One region of the Streptococcus sp. HMSC073A12 genome, then DNA from elsewhere that is predicted to be linked to it. Evidence: predicted binding sites of a transcription regulator. Region 1 holds the regulator's gene; each other region holds the start of a gene.
The links. Region 1 encodes NrdR, which represses ribonucleotide reductase genes. Its sites were predicted from a motif close to ACACNATATATNGTGT; they were not measured.
Positions count from the first base shown of each region.

Region 2: a site for NrdR is predicted at 2,067-2,082, ahead of nrdH (glutaredoxin-like protein NrdH). Genes of this name have one in related genera too.
Region 3: a site for NrdR is predicted at 5,357-5,372, ahead of HMPREF2876_RS08650 (deoxynucleoside kinase). Genes of this name have one in related genera too.

Region 1 is NZ_KV810520.1:21,062-27,758, reverse strand. It holds gene HMPREF2876_RS00145 (hypothetical protein) at 1-107, opposite strand, end outside; gene der (ribosome biogenesis GTPase Der) at 200-1,510, opposite strand; gene HMPREF2876_RS00135 (NADPH-dependent oxidoreductase) at 1,849-2,562, opposite strand; gene dnaI (primosomal protein DnaI) at 2,559-3,458, opposite strand; gene HMPREF2876_RS00125 (Replication initiation and membrane attachment protein) at 3,459-4,607, opposite strand; gene nrdR (transcriptional regulator NrdR) at 4,608-5,081, opposite strand; partial or broken gene HMPREF2876_RS00115 (hypothetical protein) at 5,247-5,843, shown strand; gene HMPREF2876_RS00110 (endonuclease/exonuclease/phosphatase family protein) at 5,891-6,697, opposite strand, start outside.
Region 2 is NZ_KV810536.1:60,698-67,394, reverse strand. It holds gene nrdE (class 1b ribonucleoside-diphosphate reductase subunit alpha) at 1-1,638, opposite strand, end outside; gene nrdH (glutaredoxin-like protein NrdH) at 1,733-1,951, opposite strand; gene HMPREF2876_RS04390 (phosphocarrier protein HPr) at 2,349-2,612, shown strand; gene ptsP (phosphoenolpyruvate--protein phosphotransferase) at 2,614-4,347, shown strand; gene uvrC (excinuclease ABC subunit UvrC) at 4,498-6,288, shown strand; gene HMPREF2876_RS04375 (nitroreductase family protein) at 6,411-6,697, shown strand, end outside.
Region 3 is NZ_KV810564.1:19,703-26,389, forward strand. It holds gene HMPREF2876_RS08620 (replication initiator protein) at 1-269, opposite strand, end outside; gene HMPREF2876_RS10680 (hypothetical protein) at 315-497, opposite strand; gene HMPREF2876_RS08625 (helix-turn-helix domain-containing protein) at 705-1,214, shown strand; gene HMPREF2876_RS08635 (low temperature requirement protein A) at 1,527-2,672, shown strand; partial or broken gene HMPREF2876_RS10970 (DUF308 domain-containing protein) at 3,359-3,867, shown strand; gene HMPREF2876_RS08645 (HD domain-containing protein) at 3,939-4,598, opposite strand; gene HMPREF2876_RS08650 (deoxynucleoside kinase) at 4,663-5,301, opposite strand; gene HMPREF2876_RS08655 (epoxyqueuosine reductase QueH) at 5,486-6,253, opposite strand.

The DNA of each region.
Region 1 (6,697 bases):
TAGCGAAAACCAAACGGTTTGTACTTTCTGTCATCATAGTGAATATTCACATAAGCTGCACTTGCAATTCCAATGAGCACCACTTTAGCAATATTTATCCAATTCATATTTCTTTTTCACATAGGTACGTTAGACTAGTTATCTTGTACTGTACCACTTCTACTATTTTTATGTTCAGCCTTGTTTAGTTAGTTCCGCCCTACTTCCGCTTTCTGGCAATGAGATGAATTGGTGTCCCTTCAAATACGAAAGCTTTGCGGATTTGATTTTCTAGGAAGCGCATATAAGAAAAGTGCATGAGTTCTTCTTCATTGACGAAAATAACAAAGGTTGGCGGTTTAGTTGCGACTTGTGTCGCATAGAAGATTTTCAGCCGTTTGCCTTTGTCGGTCGGTGTCGGATTAATCGCAATGGCATCCATGATGACGTCGTTGAGAACAGCTGACGGAATGCGAGTATTTTGACTTTGACTAATTCTCTTAATCATGCCTGGCAATTGATGCAAACGTTGCTTAGTCAGAGCTGATACAAAGACAATCGGTGCATAAGAGAGATACTGAAATTGGTCGCGAATATCGGCTTCCCAATTTTGCATGGTCTTGTTATCTTTTTCCAGCGTATCCCACTTGTTAACAACGATAACAATTCCTTTACCTGCTTCATGAGCAAAACCAGCAATCCGCTTATCATACTCGCGAATGCCCTCTTCAGCATTGAGCACCATAAGCACCACATCAGATCGGTCAATCGCTCGCATAGCTCGCATAACAGAATACTTCTCTGTATTTTCATAGACCTTGCCTGACTTGCGCATACCTGCTGTATCAATCATGGTAAATTCTTGTCCCTCATTGTCCATAAAGACCGTGTCAATCGCATCACGAGTAGTTCCAGCCACAGGACTAGCAATCACACGGTCTTCTCCTAAAATCGCATTGATTAAGCTAGACTTGCCGACATTGGGACGACCGATGAGGCTGAATTTAATCATGTCTGGATTTTCAACGGCTTCTTCATTGGGAAGATTTTCAACAATGGCATCTAAAATATCCCCCGTTCCAATCCCATGAACGGAAGAAATGGGATAAGGGTCACCCAAACCAAGCGCATAAAAATCAAAAATTTCACTACGCATCTCTGGGTTATCTACTTTATTAACCGCTAGAATAATCGGCTTGTGGGTCTTGTAGAGCATACGAGCCACATATTCATCCGCATCTGTAATACCTTCTTTTCCAGACACCACAAAAACGATGACATCCGCTTCCTCCATAGCAATCTCTGCTTGGTGCTTGATTTGCTCCATAAAAGGCGCATCTACATCATCAATCCCGCCTGTATCAATCATGCTAAACTTGCGATTCAGCCACTCAGCCGTTGCATAAATACGGTCTCTGGTCACTCCTTCAACATCCTCAACAATCGAAATCCGCTCCCCGGCAATTCGGTTAAAAAGTGTTGATTTGCCGACATTAGGACGGCCGACAATGGCAATAGTTGGTAAAGCCATAGTGTTCCTCTTTCTGTTCTAAGAAGCTGGGACACAATGCTCAGCTTCGCTTGTTTATGTAGTTATAATTACAGGGCGCAGCGGTTTGGAGAAACTCTATTGACTTTAGGCAATTTAGAATTTCCCATGTACAATTGACTAGGCAATTAGTGCCAATCAAACACTGCTAAGTGGGGTCTAATGCGCTGATAAATCAGCTTTTATATCCCTTTTGACGTCAAGTTTTACTTGAGTTTATTTCCAACCTCGGAAGGTTTCCCAAACCTTTCGAGCTGTGCGGGCAAGCCAACAAAATCGAATTGTTTCGAAATGACCGATTTTGTCTCACTCTCTTTATTTTACAATAATTTCTTGTCTTGTAATAGATTTTGACTAGCAAGATTGGGCTTTTGAGCAAATTGCTTCGCTAGTCGCTCGCTCCATGTATCAGTTGCTCGATCTCCAGCATAGTCTGCTTGAATCTGATCATAGTTCTGAATAACAGATGTGTCCTGTTCTTGATAGTTTTCTTCAAAAACGACTGTTTCATACGGCAAACGTGGTTTAACAGCATGGTGCTGATCCGGCTTTCCCAAAGCCATTCCAAAAATAGGATACGTATAATCTGGTAAGTTAAACAGCTCTGCTATTTCCCTAGAAGCATAGCGAATCAAGCCAATGATGACCCCGCCATATCCCAGACTTTCAGCCGCCAAAAGAGTATTCTGCGCGGCCAGACTAGCGTCAACAGAACTAATCAGAAGATTCTCCACTCCTTGTGAGTAAAAGGTATCCGTATGAAGTCGCACACCTTTCTCAGCTCGATTGAGGTCTCCGATAAAAAGAAGAAAAACAGATGACTGACGAATAGCCTCCTGAGGCACCAAATCAAACAAGGCTGCTTTCTTTTCTTGATTGCGAACAACAATAATCGAATAAGATTGGAAATTCTTCCAGCTAGAGGCTGCTCGACCAGCATCAATAATCACCTTCAAATCCTCATCTGAAATCTGCTCATCTGTAAAACGACGAACAGAAGTATGCTTTTTCATCAAATCAATCGTTTCATTCATCGGCGATTTTCTCCTTCCAGACGAACTTCCTCTGCTAAGAATTTTATTCTTTCCATGACCCGACGAGCCTGCCAAGTTTCATCTCCGTTTTTGGATGTCGCAAAATGCCGTCCCAAATCCGCAAAATTAAAATTCGATGTAAAGAAAGTTGGCAAATTTTCCTGCATCCGGTGCTGTAAAATAACCTGCAAAATCTCATCTCGCATCCACGGACTTGATTGCTCCGCACCGATATCATCCAAAATCAAGACTTGCGCTACTTTTACTTCATCAATCTTTTCCTTAACCAGACCAGAAGAAATAGCATTCTTTACATCCAAAACAAAACTAGGATAATGAAGCAAGGTCGTGGAAACACTACGTTTTTCCGACAAATCATGTGCTAAGGCTGCCATCATGTAACTTTTTCCCACGCCAAAATCACCATAAAGGTAAATCGCTTTTTTGTAGTTTGGATAATCTGCCACAAAATTCGTCAGCAACTCAAAAGCCTTATAACGACCAACATCGTCCAAATCCACTTTTGCCAAACTAGCTTCCTTGAGACTAGCCGGAAGACTAATTAAATTTAACCGTGCATTGATAGTTGCTTGTTTCTGCGCTTCGACTAGTTCGGGAGTTTCTTCATAAGAAACATCTGCATACCCCTCATTCTTCACCAATATCGGCTTATAGCCTTTGGCAATATACGCTTTATCACCTAGCAAGAAACGGTTTCGCTCAGAAATATACTGATTAAACTTAGAAATGCTTCGTTTGATTTCAGCAGGTGTCAATCGCTCAGACTGGATAAAAGCCGCCACATCTGGATCGGTAACGATTTGTTTCACCAACTCTTCATAGTCAAATTGACGAGCTTGGTTCCTATGCGCCATCGTTTGTCCGACACTCTCCATCTAGTCACCTCCTTGGTCTAATTTCGCTAAAAGTTTTCTCTTTTGCTCCTCTAGCTCAGCCCGCTTTTCAGCACTTGTTTCATTCTTATAGTCAGGATTGCTCCAGTCGGGAACATTGTTCTTTGAAGTAGCCGTTTGATTTGCTTTTTTGCTTGGTTGTTGATTTCGCTCACGAATCCGCAAAACTGCTTCTTCTGCCGATGCCACTTCCTGATATGAAAAGTCATTTGCCACTTTCAAAGCGTATTTTTCATTGAGATTAGCTGAATCTACTTTGTTAAAAGTCAACAGCAAAATCACATTGATAACTTCATCTAACAGTCCCAAATTTGCCAATTCTTGCAAACACTGACGTTCTCCTCGTGTGATTGTCGCATGCTTTGTTTTTTTGATTTCTGCCAAAAACTGCATGGCTGACTTACTCTTAGCCTCTCGAATAATCGTTTGTTCAGTATTAGAAAATCCACTTGCAGCAGGCTTTTGATTTAATTTTTGCTTCATTCGCTTGGTTGAAATCACATGACCGACAGCCGTTTCCTTAGCCAACAAATAGGTCTCATACCAAGTCCAATTTTGTTGCTCTGAAATAGCAAAGAGTACCAGCAAATCTTCTTTTTCGTTTTCAAAACGCAAGTTTTCTCGCGCCATCAATTGTTTAAAGTAATCCAAGTCAAAATGATTCTGTTTTGATTGCGGCTCTACCTTTGCATCTTCCACTTGAAAAATCTCTGACAGCTTCACATCTTGCTTCTCACCACTTGGGTGACTAGGCAACAAAGCTTCTACTGCAGCTTCACCAATCTTCTTTTCTAGCAGGCGTCTATAAACAGGATTGCTTAAAAATTCACCAGACGCTAATGTGGGCTGCAAATAGACCTGAAAATGATTCTCCGTATGATAAAGCTCTACTAACTGCATAGCAGACAACATTTCTAAACTTTTTTGCAAGGCATTCATCCCCAGATTGAGATGATTCAAAATGTGCCCAAAAGTATAAGATGATTTTCCATCGTCCCAAAAAGCAAGAAAATATTGATAGATAGAAGTCGCATCAAGCCCTAGAATTGGCAAATACAGACGAATCAAATTGGTGCTATCCTGACTAATCAGATTATTCTTCACAAAAGAAAATTGATCATTCGGTTTCATTTATTGTTCCTTTTTCTTTTTAGCTGTTTTTGTAATCTGTTTCAAGAGGTTTTCCAGCTCGCTCACATCTTTAAAGCTACGATAAACACTAGCAAAACGAACATAAGTAATTTCATCTAAATCCGCCAACTCTTCCATAACCAAGCTTCCGATAAATTCACTTGCGATTTCGTTTTCATTACTGCTGCGCACTTTTTGCTCAATTCGGCTAACAATTGCTTCAATCTCATCACTAGAAACAGGACGTTTTTGCGCCGAGCGAATGATTCCATTAAAGATCTTATCTCTTGAAAATTGTTCCCGCGTGCCATCCTTTTTAACGACAACGAGCGTCCGTTCTTCTACACGTTCATAAGTCGTAAAGCGATACTGACATTCATCACACTCACGCCGACGACGGATTGTGTTGCCATCTTCTGCTTGCCGACTGTCAATAACACTTGATTTATTACCACCACACTTAGGACAACGCATCTGCTTCCCTCCTGAATTCTTAATACTTCATTATACCATGTTTTAAGAAATAACAAAAGATAGGAACTTCCTCACGAAAATATATAATAATCCGTTATCCTATTTACTTCTCTCAAGAAATTTTATATAATAATTGTAAACGTTATCATTTCAAGGAGAATTATGATGAAAAGATTTTTTTCTGTTGCCTTTTTTAAAGACAAAAAGAATATTGCTATTCTAGCTCTAATTATTCTTTTGTTAGGTTCCTTTTCTGCCATGGGAAATCAGCGCGAAAATGGGGAAGAATATAAAGCACAGATTCGAAAATTAACAAAAAGCAATGAAGAAGCTGCTAAAGACTACAAAGCATTAAAAAATGAGTTTGACTCCTACAAAAGAGAAAACTAGCAATATATTGCTATAGGTAAAAAAGAGAAACAGGCAAAGAAGGAGAAAGCCGCTGAGGAAGAGAAGAAAAAGGAAGCGGAACAAGCTAAGCAAGAAAAAGCAGCAAAAGAACAAGAAATAGCTAAACAAGCGGAAGAAAAACGAAAACAAGAAGAAGCAGCTGCCGCTCAAGCGCAGCAACAACAAGAGGCTGCTGCAGCACAAGAAGCTCAACAGCAGGAACGAACCGTTTATGTAGCTCGTAACGGAACTGCTGATGTTTATTGGTATAGTATAGATAATATGCCACGCAATACACGTTTTGACAGAGTAGTCTCCACGACTGAGGCCAATGCTATAAACGCTGGGAAACGCCACACCTCTAAAGAATAACAATCAAAAACAGGAAGTTTCATCTCACAACTTCCCGTTTTTGATTGTTACAATGCAACTTCTGCTTCTAACCCAAAATGGTCACTAACGACAGGTGTTGCTTTGCCGTCAAAAACAACAGCAGATTTTTTAACGTTAAAATCTTTACTCGTAAAGATATAATCAATTTTTAGAGCATCCTTGTTTCCAGCCCAGCCGGCAATATCGCCTTCGACTGTTGCTGTACCAATGACTGTAGCCGCAACAACATGACTGTCTTGCAGAGCAAGCGGACTTTTTAGAATGTGCCGATAGCCCTCATAACCGACGGGATTGTTAAAATCCCCCATCAATACTAGAGGCATATCGCGCTGCAACAATTCTTTTTCTACTTGTACCCATTCTTCTTGGAAGCCTTTGTCCCACCAAGAAAGATGACAGGAAGCCACCGTTACAAGCCGTCCATCAACTTCTGTTTCTGCTAAGAGGACTTTTCTAGTGTGATAATCTGTTGGATCGTTGGCATCTGAAACCAATAACTCACTTGGTTTCAACGGCTTTAAGGATAAAATAGCAACTCCCTCATGAAACCGATCAAAACCAATATGATTATAAGCCCAAGACCAATGATAAATAAGACCTTTCTCTATCAATCTCTCCACGAGACAATGCGCAAAGTGATCTTTATGAATCGCAATGGCGCCATCTACCGCATGATAAAATGGAGCCTGAACAACCTGTTCAGACTCCATTTCTTGATTGACTTCCTGCAGGCAAATGACATCATATTTTTCTTGAAGAATCCGCTCAGCTAGTTGATCTAGCTTTTTTTCTTGCTCATCTTCCATCCAACTATGAGTATTTAAAGTCAGGAA
Region 2 (6,697 bases), on a different contig from region 1:
GAGTTCTTTGACACGGTCAGACTGAGGTACAAATTCACCCGTCAGGTATTTGTCAAAGTAAGTACCGTTGGCATAATCAGATTTTTCAAAGTTGTGGAAAGTCATGCCACGCTCACGAGCAATATTGTTGGATTCAACAAGTGTCCAATAATTCATGAGCATAAAGTAAATGCTGGTAAACTCAACTGATTCAGCTGAACCATATTCAATCAACTGTTGAGCCAGATAACTGTGTAAGCCCATGGCTCCTAGCCCAAAAGTATGAGCTAAGCTATTGCCATGATCAATAGTCGGAACGGCTTTGATGTGAGAGCTATCTGTAACAAACGTTAGCGCCCGCGTCATGGTACGGATAGACTTACCGAAATCTGGTGAAGTCATCATATTGACTACATTGGTCGACCCAAGATTGCAAGAAACATCCGTTCCCAAATGTACAAATTCTTGAGCATCATTCAGGAGACTTGGTTCTTGTACTTGCAGGATTTCAGAGCAGAGATTACTCATGATGATTTTACCGTCGATTGGATTTGAACGGTTAGCTGTATCGATATTTACGACATAAGGATAGCCAGATTCTTGTTGGAGTTTAGAAATTTCTGTTTCTAAATCACGAGCTTTAATTTTCGTTTTATTAATCTTAGGGTTGGCAACCAATTCGTCATATTTGTCAGTAATATCAATATAAGCAAATGGGACACCGTACTCGCGTTCAATAGAGTAAGGACTGAAGAGGTACATTTCCTCATTCTTACGAGCTAATTCGTAAAATTTATCTGGAATGACAACTCCTAAAGAAAGAGTTTTAACCCGAACTTTTTCGTCAGCATTTTCTTTCTTTGTAGAAAGGAAAGCGATGATATCTGGGTGGAAGACATTGAGGTAAACAACCCCGGCTCCCTGACGTTGCCCCAGCTGGTTAGAGTAAGAGAAGCTGTCCTCAAACAGTTTCATCACTGGTACAACACCAGAAGCAGCCCCTTCATACCCTTTGATGGGAGCACCTGCTTCACGCAGGTTACTGAGAGAGATCCCAACGCCACCACCGATACGAGATAGCTGCAGAGCAGAGTTAATGGAGCGGCCGATAGAGTTCATATCATCTGTTACTTGGATGAGGAAGCAAGAAACTAGTTCACCGCGACGGGCACGTCCTGCATTGAGGAAGCTTGGTGTAGCCGGTTGATAGCGCTGGTGAATAATTTCATTGGCAATATCCTTGGCGATTGCTTCATTACCGTTGGCAAAATAGAGCGCATTGAAAAGAACGCGGTCTTCCATGCTTTCAAGGTAATACTCGCCGTCATTTGTTTTGAGAGCGTATTGATTGTAGAATTTATAAGCTGCCATGAAAGATTTAAAGTGGAAATCTTGCTCATGAATGAAGGAAGCTAGCTCTTCGATGTATTCAGGTGAATAAAGCTGGATGAATTCTTTTTCTAAATAGTTTTCTTGAATTAAATAGTGAATTTTTTCTGTGATAGAAGAGAATTTTTTCGTATTTGGTTCAACATTTTCTTTAAAGAATGCTTCCAAGGCTTCCTTATCTTTGTGAAGCATAATCTGTCCGTTGATTGGACGGTTGATTTCGTTATTCAGACGGAAATACGTCACGTCTTCGAGTTGTTTAAGTCCCATATTGTTCCTTTTCTAAATAATTGAATTGTTTTGCAAAAGAAAGAGCTTCTATGGTTTATAGAAGCGGCTGGATAGCTCTATGATTACAACAATTTTATGATAATTTTTTCAATTTACCTGGTTGAAAACCGGAAAATGCTTCCGTTGGAGTTTGAACGACTGGAGCAGCATTAAAGCCTAAGCTTTTCACATGATCGATGTATTCAGGCTGTTCGTCCAAGTTGATTTCACGATATTCGACATGATTCGTATCTAAGAAGCGTTTTGTCATTTTGCATTGCACGCAATTATTTTTTGAGTAAATAGTTACCATAATGAACTCCTAATTTCTTTAAATTCAGTATAGAATTAGTATATCCAAATCAGGGAATTTTGTCAACTGTCACGTTCTAAATATTGTGTTTTGTTTTGGAATTTTAAATACCATGATACTAGATATAGTGTTTTCTTGGAAAGAGAAAAAGATAGAATGAACTCCTGTTTTGGGCTTCGTTAGACTAAGCTTTCCTTAGGGAACAATGGATTAAAAATGTGTCAATCAATTGGACAGTGAAAATCTCGTTTTAATGAAATTTCAGTAATTCTCATAAAAAAGACTTGCTGAATACACATAAAATTCTTGAAAAAATTTTACAAAGATGTTATAATCTAGAATTGTAAGGGTTATCACATGAGACCCCAAAAAGATTACATTAAAGGAGAGTCAAACTATGGCTTCTAAAGATTTCCACATTGTGGCAGAAACAGGTATTCACGCACGTCCAGCAACTTTGTTAGTTCAAACTGCTAGCAAATTTGCTTCAGATATTACTCTTGAATACAAAGGTAAATCAGTAAACCTCAAATCAATCATGGGTGTTATGAGTCTTGGTGTTGGTCAAGGGGCTGATGTAACAATTACTGCAGAAGGTGCAGACGCTGATGATGCAATTGTAGCAATCGCAGAAACAATGACAAAAGAAGGATTGGCTTAACATGACAGAAATGCTAAAAGGAATTGCAGCATCTGATGGTGTTGCTGTTGCTAAGGCATATCTACTTGTTCAACCGGATTTATCATTTGAGACTGCTTCAGTCGAAGATACAAATGCAGAAGAGGCTCGTTTGGATGTAGCTCTTGAAGCTTCACAGAACGAGCTTTCTGTTATCCGTGAGAAAGCAGTAGAAAGCCTTGGAGAAGAAGCAGCTCAAGTATTTGATGCTCACTTAATGGTACTTTCTGACCCAGAAATGATTGGTCAGATTAAAGAAACAATTCGTGCAAAAAAAGTGAATGCTGAAGCAGGTCTGAAAGAAGTAACAGACATGTTCATCACTCTCTTTGAAAATATGGAAGATAACCCATACATGCAAGAACGTGCAGCAGACATTCGCGACGTGACCAAACGTGTGTTGGCTCACTTGCTTGGTGTACGCTTGCCAAACCCTGCTATGATCAATGAAGAAGTGGTTGTGATTGCTCACGACTTGACTCCTTCTGATACCGCTCAATTAGATAAAAACTTTGTTAAAGCTTTTGTAACCAACATTGGTGGACGTACAAGTCACTCAGCTATTATGGCTCGTACTCTTGAAATTGCTGCGGTTCTTGGAACAAATAACATTACCGAATTAGTAAGAGACGGTGATACAGTTGCTGTGAATGGAATTACTGGTGAGGTTATTATCAATCCAACAGAAGAACAAGTTGCAACCTTTAAAGCAGCGGGTGAAGCCTATGCAAAACAAAAATCTGAATGGGATTTACTGAAAGATGCTGAAACAGTAACAGCTGACGGAAAACATTTTGAACTGGCTGCAAACATCGGTACACCAAAAGATGTTGAAGGTGTCAACGCTAATGGCGCTGAAGCTGTCGGACTTTACCGTACTGAGTTTCTTTATATGGATTCCCAAGATTTCCCAACAGAAGATGAGCAATATGAAGCTTACAAAGCTGTTTTGGAAGGCATGAATGGTAAGCCAGTTGTTGTCCGCACAATGGATATTGGCGGAGACAAAGAGCTTCCTTACTTTGATCTTCCAAAAGAAATGAATCCATTCCTTGGATTCCGTGCGCTTCGTATTTCAATTTCGGAAACAGGAAATGCAATGTTCCGCACACAATTACGTGCACTTTTGCGTGCATCTGTTCATGGGCAATTGCGTATCATGTTCCCAATGGTTGCTTTGTTGACTGAATTCCGTGCAGCAAAGGGCATTTTGGAAGAAGAAAAAGCTAAATTGCTTGCAGAAGGTGTGGCAGTTGCGGACAATATTCAAGTTGGTATCATGATTGAAATTCCAGCGGCAGCAATGCTCGCTGACCAATTTGCAAAAGAAGTTGACTTCTTCTCAATTGGTACCAATGACTTGATTCAATACACAATGGCTGCTGATCGTATGAACGAACAAGTTTCCTATCTTTACCAACCATATAACCCATCTATCCTTCGCTTAGTGGATCGAGTGGTCAAAGCTGCTCACGCTGAAGGCAAGTGGGCTGGTATGTGTGGTGAAATGGCAGGTGACCAAACTGCTGTTCCACTTCTAGTTGGTATCGGTCTGGATGAGTTCTCAATGAGTGCAACATCTGTTCTTCGTACACGTAGCTTGATGAAGAAATTGGATACGAAGAAGATGCAAGAACTTGCTCAACGTGCTCTTACAGAATGTGCAACGATGGAAGAAGTTCTTGAACTTGAAAAAGAATATCTTGATTTTGAATAATATCGAAACGGAGACCATGGTCAATTAAGACAATTGGAATCTCAATTATTGAAAGAGGGCGTTGTTGTCCTCTTTTTTATATTGCAGATAATTTAGTTTTTCCATGCTCCTTTTCACTTCCTTTTGCTCATTTTTGCTATAATGATAATTATGAACAACTTGATTAAATCAAAATTAGAATTGTTGCCTACTAGTCCAGGTTGCTATATTCATAAAGATAAAAATGGCATTATCATCTATGTCGGAAAAGCTAAGAATCTGCGTAATCGGGTGCGCTCTTATTTTCGTGGGAGCCATGATACTAAAACGGAAGCACTGGTGTCTGAGATTGAGGATTTTGAGTTTATTGTCACGGAGTCTAATATTGAAGCCTTGCTGCTTGAAATCAATCTAATCAAGGAAAATCGGCCTAAATATAACATCATGCTTAAGGACGATAAGTCCTACCCTTTTATCAAAATCACCAATGAGATATATCCGCGACTTATTATTACACGTCAGGTTAAAAAAGATGGTGGTTTATATTTTGGCCCGTATCCTGATGTAGGTGCTGCGAATGAAATTAAGCGCCTGCTGGATCGCATTTTTCCTTTCCGCAAGTGTACCAATCCACCTGAGAAAGTTTGCTTCTACTATCATATCGGACAGTGTCGAGCTCATACTGTCTGCCATAATGATCCACATTTCTTTCAAGAGATGGCTCAAGAAGTAGCAGATTTCCTCAAAGGTCATGATAATAAGATTATTGATGAATTGAAAGGAAAAATGACTAGTGCTGCTGAAAATATGGAATTTGAAAAAGCGGCTGAATACCGAAATTTGCTTCAAAGTATTGCGACACTTCGCACCAAGCAACGAGTGATAGCAAAGGATTTACAGAATCGGGATGTCTTTGGATATTATGTGGACAAAGGATGGATGTGTGTACAGGTTTTCTTTGTCCGTCAAGGAAAACTCATTGAGCGAGATGTAAATATGTTTCCTTATTACAATGACCCTGACGAGGATTTTCTGACCTATATTGGTCAATTTTATCAGGAAAAATCTCATCTGATTCCCAATGAAATTTTGATTCCATCTGATATTGATGAAATAGCTGTTCAGGCTGTGGTGGATACGAAGATTCTCAAACCTCAGCGAGGAGAGAAGAAACAGCTGGTTAATTTGGCTATTAAAAATGCGCAAGTTAGTTTGCAGCAGAAGTTTGATTTGTTGGAGAAATCTGTTGAAAAAACACAGGGAGCTATTGAAAATCTAGGTCAGTTGCTCAATATTCCCACTCCAGTTCGGATTGAATCGTTTGATAATTCCAATATTATGGGAACAAGTCCTGTTTCAGCTATGGTGGTTTTTATCAATGGCAAACCCAGCAAAAAAGATTATCGCAAGTATAAGATTAAGACAGTTATCGGTCCTGATGACTATGCTAGTATGCGAGAAGTGATTAAGCGCCGTTACAGTCGGGTTATGCGAGATGGTTTAATACCGCCTGATCTTATTGTCATTGACGGTGGTCAGGGTCAAGTCAATATTGCTAAAGACATCATTCAAAATCAATTAGGGTTAGATATTCCTATCGCTGGTTTGCAAAAAAATGACAAGCACCAGACGCATGAATTGCTCTTTGGCGATCCTTTGAAAGTGGTTGAGTTATCTCGCAATTCGCAGGAATTTTTCCTCTTACAACGCATTCAAGATGAGGTGCACCGCTTTGCCATTACCTTCCACCGCCAGCTTCGCTCAAAAAACTCCTTTTCTTCGCAACTAGATGGCATTGAAGGACTGGGGCCTAAACGCAAGCAAAATCTGATGCGACATTTTAAATCTTTGGCCAATATCAAGAAAGCTAGTGTTGATGAAATTGTCGAAGTGGGTGTACCGCGAAAAGTGGCAGAGGCAGTGCAGAGAAAATTGAGAGAGTCTAGAGATAAAAAAGAATAACAACAACTAGGTCTTAAATCTTATGAATTAAGGTGAAAGCGTTCGTTTTCTCATAAAACCCCTGCAAGCTCTTCCAATTTATGGTAAAATGGAATGAGTATAATAAGAAAAGGAAAGTCCTTATGAAATTTCTTGAATTAAATAAAAAGCGTCATGCAACTAAGCATTTCAATGATAAAGCAGTTGATCCGAAAGATGTGCGGACGGCGATTGAAATTGCAACTTTAGCGCCAAGTGCTCATAATAGCCAGCCTTGGAAATTTGTAGTTGTGCGTGAGAAAAATGCAGAGTTGGCTGAGATTGCTTTCGGTGCAAACAAAGACCAAATCACAGAAGCACCTGTGACGATTGCTCTTTTTACAGATACAGACTTAGTTAAACGCGCTCGGAAAATTGCTCGTGTGGCTGG
Region 3 (6,687 bases), on a different contig from region 1:
AATTGGAAGAATATAATATTGATTGAATCATACTCATTAAAAACTTTAGCTAAAGTAAAGACATCATCTCGAACATTATCATATATTTCAAATGAATCAACTCTTGTACTTATTGCCTGTTTCAGATTTTTGAAAATCCGTCTTAGAGAACCAGTGTCTGTATCCCAGATAACCGTTAGTCTATCGATACTGACATCTAACCTCTGTACTAATTCTCCTACATCACATCGTTCTTGAATGCTTCTTAAATCTTGTATAGAAACCAACAAAATTGTCCCCCCTTCTTTTAGATTTTTTAGGCCTCAGAAACACCGTCAAATCAACGTTTGCTCGTTCCGTCGTTCTTTGGACGTTGTCCTAAGTGTCCCTTTTTGCTGGCTGTTAGAATAGCCAGCTTTTGCTTGGCTAGAAATTGTATGGACGACAGTCTGCAGGACTTCGCCTGACTTCCCGTCAGGCTCGTCCCTTGACCTTGTCCACACAATTTCTAGCTCCAAGGCTTCGAATAGTCATAAGTCATAGTCTCGCCCTCAACTTCCTCCTCACTCACTGTCCTTAAACTTACGAACCATTTTGTATAGTTTATAACTTGTTTATAAGTTATAAATATATTTTATAAAAATTATTTTGGATAGTCAACTAAAAACTTGATTTGTAAGTTTATAGGTGATAAAATAAGTTAAAAATAAAATTAGGAGTTTCCCATGACCTTTATTATTCAAAATTTTGGACCCAATTTGGCACGCCTACGCATAGAAAAAGGAGTAAGTCAAACTCAACTTGCGGAAGATTTAGGAATCGGTAAACAATCCATCTCTGACTACGAAAAACAAAAAAGCTATCCTACCTTTGCAAATTTGGATAAGATAGCGGAATATTTTAATGCAACTCCAACCCAACTCTTTGGAACGAGTAAAGAGATTGAGTTAGAAAAGAGTGTTCTTGAATCTAATGAATACTCTGATAAAGTAAGTGAAATCTTAAAAGCTGTCAAATACATCGAGCATTTCCTACATACTGATGGACAGTACTTAGAGGATTTACTTTACCTAACAAGAGGCAACCAACTATACACAGAAGATGGAAAAGAGTTGTATATTGATCCAACTTCTCAGAAAAGAACACTTCATACCCAATATGAACCTGGTTTTATTGAAGCAAGAGATAAATCTCCACTAGAACTCTTAATTGAAAATAAGGAGCTATTAGATTAAATAAAAAAGCGAGTTTTAGGCTCGCTTTTTCTATTGTATAATCTTATTCTTCAGTTCTTCCGGTTGCTTAGTTGCATTGAACTCAACTCGTTTTGTTGTTCCATCTTTCTCAGTATGATAATAACTTGAATGTTTCAACACCCATTCTTTATTACCAATCATCAAACACTCTGCCTGTGAGTTGGTACATGAGGTAAATGTGTCCAAGGTTTTTACAATTCGCGCCACATAAAGTTATTTAAGCATCTCCTTTTCTCTCATTACCATTTTCTGTTATAATAAATTGTACTTCTAGAATAGAAAGGACTTAAGATGACAACTCTTATTAAACATAAACGTGTAGAATTTTCAGAACTTTTTTATGACCTAGTTTTTGTTTTTGCAATTTCAAAAGTAACTACTTTAATTGAGCATCTTCATAACGGTATTTTGACTTGGAATTCTTTCCTTGATTTTTTCATGGCTGTCTTGGTTCTCACTGATTCATGGATGATTCAAACCGTTTATACCAATCGCTATGGAAAGAACTCTTTATTTAACATGGTAATCATGTTTATCAAAATGGGACTTTTACTCTTTATAGCCAATATGATTGGACCTGATTGGCAACAATATTTTCATTATCTTTGTTGGGCTGTTGGTACATTAACCTTTACCTTATTTTTACAATATTTGGTTGAATTTTTTAGAAAATCAACCGATAATGTTGAACGGGAAAGTATCAAAGGTTTTCTATGGATAACAGGTCTAGGAAGTTTAGGAGTCTATCTAGCAGCTCTTCTTCCTATTTACGTTGGAGTCTCTGTCTTATTTGCTAGTATTCTGCTAACATTTATTATGCCAATTATCTTGCTTAGTAAAGATAAGCATTACCAGGTAAATCTCCCCCATTTAATCGAGCGCATCTCCCTTCTTGTCATTATTACGTTTGGAGAGATGATTATGGAGCTAGCTAACTTCTTTACAATCGAGAATTTCTCGATTTATTCGGTTCTTTATTTCATTATTATGCTTTCTCTGTTCTTGTTTTATTTTGGTCAATTCGACCATGCTATTGATGAAAAATCTAATCAAAAGGGACTATTTCTAATTTACAGTCACTATCCTATTTTCATTGGACTTATTATGATGACCGTTTCGATGAGTTTTCTTCTGAATCCTGAAGCTAATCTTCTCTTTGCAACCAGCTTCTCTTATATCGGATTTGGCCTCTTTCAAGCTGCTGTCCTAGTAAATGGGCCCTATAACAAACACTATCTTCGCTATTCGAAAAGTTACTACTGTGTCCAAGCGACACTCTATCTGGCTGCCTTGATTCTCTCTTTAATCTTTGCTTCTAATCCTATAATAGTAGTGAGTATAACAACCATTTTAGCTCTAGCTATAGCCATTCATTTTATTTATTTTTATATGACACAGAATAAAAAATATTCCAAATCTAACTGGGGGTTCTTTTAATGAGTTTATAACATAAAAAAAGCTTTGGAAACCAAGGATTTAATTTTTTCATTAATTTGTTTTTCCATTTTATCCTCCGATTTGAACTCGCACTGACATTTATTTATAACAACACTATATATCTAGTATGGCATAATCATTAGGTATTATAGGTTTTCAAACCAAATGTGAGTCATTCGTTTTTGCCCCACTTTTGCCCCATTTTTAAATCCTGACATTGAAAATACCTAAATGCATCTTCCAAAAATCATTTGTTTTTCAACATTTTTGATTACTTTCAATATAAAAATTTCTTACACATCCATGTAGGGGGCATAATAAAATTTAAGTAGAAAGAGTTTGGGACAAAAAGATTTCAATTTTTAAAAATCTTAATTATTAAGCCCTTCAAATCTATAATTAAATGCGAAAAGCGAACAAAGCAGAATTCTGATTACCAGAAAACTAGTTTTGTTCGCTTTTTATATTTGAGGTCGGATTTTTGTCCCATCCTCTTTTTTGTTGTTCCCACTTATAATCTTCTAACCTTGTTATAGTTACAAAAAATAATAAAACAGCCTTTTTTGTTCCACAAAAAGCCATACTAAAATTCTCAAACTATCTATTTCCTTTCTTGATATCTCCCATCAAAAGAGTTAAAATGCTTTCATTCTCAAACTATACTATATAGGGGGTATTGAAATGAAATTTCTAATCGTTTATTGCTATTCCTTGCAGGAGTTGTTTTTATCCTTTTAGCACTTTTTCTATTTACAAACCCAGTAGCTAATCTTGTTGCTTACAGCTGGTGGATTGCATTTGGTTTACTGGTTGCTTCTATAGCAGCTATTTTAGGCTATTTCTCTGTACCAAAAGAGCTTCGCTCACCAGTTTATCTTTTCCAAGGGATTGTTAATCTTCTCTTAGCTCTCTACCTCGTTGCCTATGGATTGTGACCTTACCTGTCATCATTCCAACCATTTTAGGAATTTAGTTAATTGTAGAAGCCATTATTGCTTTCTTTAAAGGTAATTGTCTAGGACTGATTTTCCCTGCTATTGGCAATCACATCATGTGGGTGGCGCTACTTGTATTTCTGCTTAGATTAGTCATTTTGTTCAATCCAACAGCTACAAGCGTCTTTGTCATTTATGCCGTTGCTTTTGCATTTTTAATTGCTGGTTTTACCTATATCGTTGATGCCTTTCGTAAATAATCTAGCTACCATTTTGGGCATATTAAAATAGCTGGGAAGTTATATTCTCAGCTTTTTCGTATCTTTAATTGTCACTTTTTCGCATCCCATTCTGCATAGAATTGCTCTAGGTATTCTTCCAAAAAGTGGTGGCGACCTATCGCTAATTGCTTAGCATAGTCTGTATTCATCAAGTCTTTTAATTTGAGTAATTTCTCATAGAAATGCATGATAGCTGAACTCTTCCCAGCGCGATATTCTTCCAATGTCATGTTTTCTCTCGGCTGCAAATCTGGATCGTGAATCGGTCTCCCTATATGACCTGAATAAGCCATAGCTCGCGCTATTCCAATCGCTCCAATCGCATCCAAACGGTCAGCGTCTTGAACAATTTGCCCCTCCAAAGTGCTGACATTCTTCTGTTGATGACCACCTTTAAATGACATCGTTGAAATAATATCCAGCACATGAGCTATTTCCGCATCTGAAGCCTGATGATTCTGTAGCCATTGCTCAACCTTTTGCAAGCCCACCTCTTCATTCTCATTTAATTTCCCGTCAGCTATATCATGCAGCAAGGCAGCTAGCTCGCAAATAAAAACATCTGCTTGTTCTTGTGTAGCAATTTCTACAGCATTGTTCGTGACACGCACAATATGCCACCAGTCATGCCCGCTCATCTCGTCTTTCAGTTCAGCATAAACAAAATCTCTCGCTTCTTGAAGAATTTTCGCTTGTCTATCCGTTATCATCTGTCACCCTTTTTATTTATATACACAAAAATCTCGAAGCGATTTTGAGATTTTTTGATTGAACTCACTTTTGAAGGCCAATCGTTTTCATTTTTTGTTGAATTTGTTGATACACGTGATTCCAGTCATTTGGATTTGCAATATCTAAATCATCCGTTGCAATTCTCATTTTAGGACTATAATTGTAATCTTCATACCAATTTTGATAATGCTTGTAAAGCAGCTGATAGTAGTCAGCGAGCCCATTTTCTTCATTTGGTTGCTCATAATCGCGACCACGTTTTTTGATATTGTTCATAATATGATCGAAACTTCCGTCTAAATAAATCAACAAATCTGGCGCCTTCTTAGGTAAACCTTGGATTTCTTCCATCATATTGTCCAAAAGTTCCAAGTAGATATTGTACTCTTGCTCACTAATGCTGCCTTTGAGGGTATTGATGTAAGTAAACAGAGCATCTTCATAAATAGAACGATCTAGAATGTTATTGTCATCATGATAGGCCGCTTTAATCATTTTAAAGCGTTTGTTTAGAAAGTAAATCTGCAAAGCAAAACCATACTTATCAGGGTCTTCATAATACTTATCCAAAATAGGGTTTTCTTCTACAGGTTCAAAAAAAGGCTGCGTTCCTAATTCCTCGGCTAGTCGATAAGTGTAGGTCGTCTTGCCTACCCCAATCATGCCCGCTAAAATAATCACTATCTTCCTGCACCTCCCAAATCTATCCAATATCAGGTCATCAGTCTCAGTTGAACTACCATATATTGTGCCAAAGAAAATGATAACACAATATATTGATGACGTCAAGATATAAAACTTCTAAATGTACAAACAAAAATAACCTTGTATAAAGAAGCGCAATCAACTCCATACAAGCGTTATTTTAGGATTCTCCATTCGTGACAGTAAATTTGATATGCGAATAATCTTTTTCTAAATCTTTTCCTTTCAAAAAAGCCGTCGCATCTTTTTTAATCTGAACGAGGTCAATTCCTTGCGCCTGTGCTGCAAATACACAACCACAATAACATTGGCGGTAAATGTCGTACTCCTCGCACATTTCGACTGAGCGCTTATAGCCTTGATTTTTCTTGAAATCACTAGGAAGATACTGCGTTGCATAAACTTTCTGTACTTCAATTCCAACGCTATTGATTGTCTGCGAATTTTTATGAGGGCTGATTGTCAAGGCACTTCCAAAATAGTCAAATCCCAAATCAACCGCCACTTGTGCCGTTTTATCCAAGCGATAATCATAGCAAACTTTACAACGATCGCCACCTTCCGGCTCTTCTTCCAAACCGTGTACTGTCCGGAAAAATTCCTGAGGCTCATAGGGAGCTTCTAAATATTGAACATGATTACCAGTATTTTCATTAAAATCGTGAACAAATTTTTGAGTAACATAGGCACGGCGTTGGTATTCTGCTTTGGGGTGAATATTTGAATTGGCAAAATAAACCGTCACGTCCGCATACTGGGTCAAATACTCCAGCGTATAAGTTGAGCAAGGTGCACAGCAGGTGTGCATCAAAATCGTAGGACGCTTCTGGTCTGCTTTCCAAACTTTGACCATTTTTTGCATCACGCGGTCGTAATTGATCTTTTGATTGGGATTCATTTTACTCAGAATTTCTTCAACATCAATCATTGTTTTCTCCTTAGAAATGTATCACTATTTTACCACAGAAAAGGAGCAGAGACAAATAGACAAAAGAGAATGGCTTTGTCAAGTGGTACTAATTTATTAAGTAACAGCAATAAATTCCTAATATTCATCGAACATTTTTGGAACTTCTATTTTTACTTTGTATCCTTTTTGTCTTCTATATGAAATCAAGCTAAAAAAGAGGTTGAGACAAAAGTTCCCAACCTCATGCATTTTATAGTTTGGCTTGCAATACACAGTGGTTGGTTGGATAACCTTATCCCTTGTTATACCGGTGATAGCGGCTATCCTAACCAACTGTGCAAAGGTAAAAGTCAAAACAGTCCTGTGGACTATTTTAGGTCAGCAACTAGAAATTGGGACTTGCTGAAAAATCAAATTCTTCGAATGATTGATTTCTGTCCCACTCTCAAAAT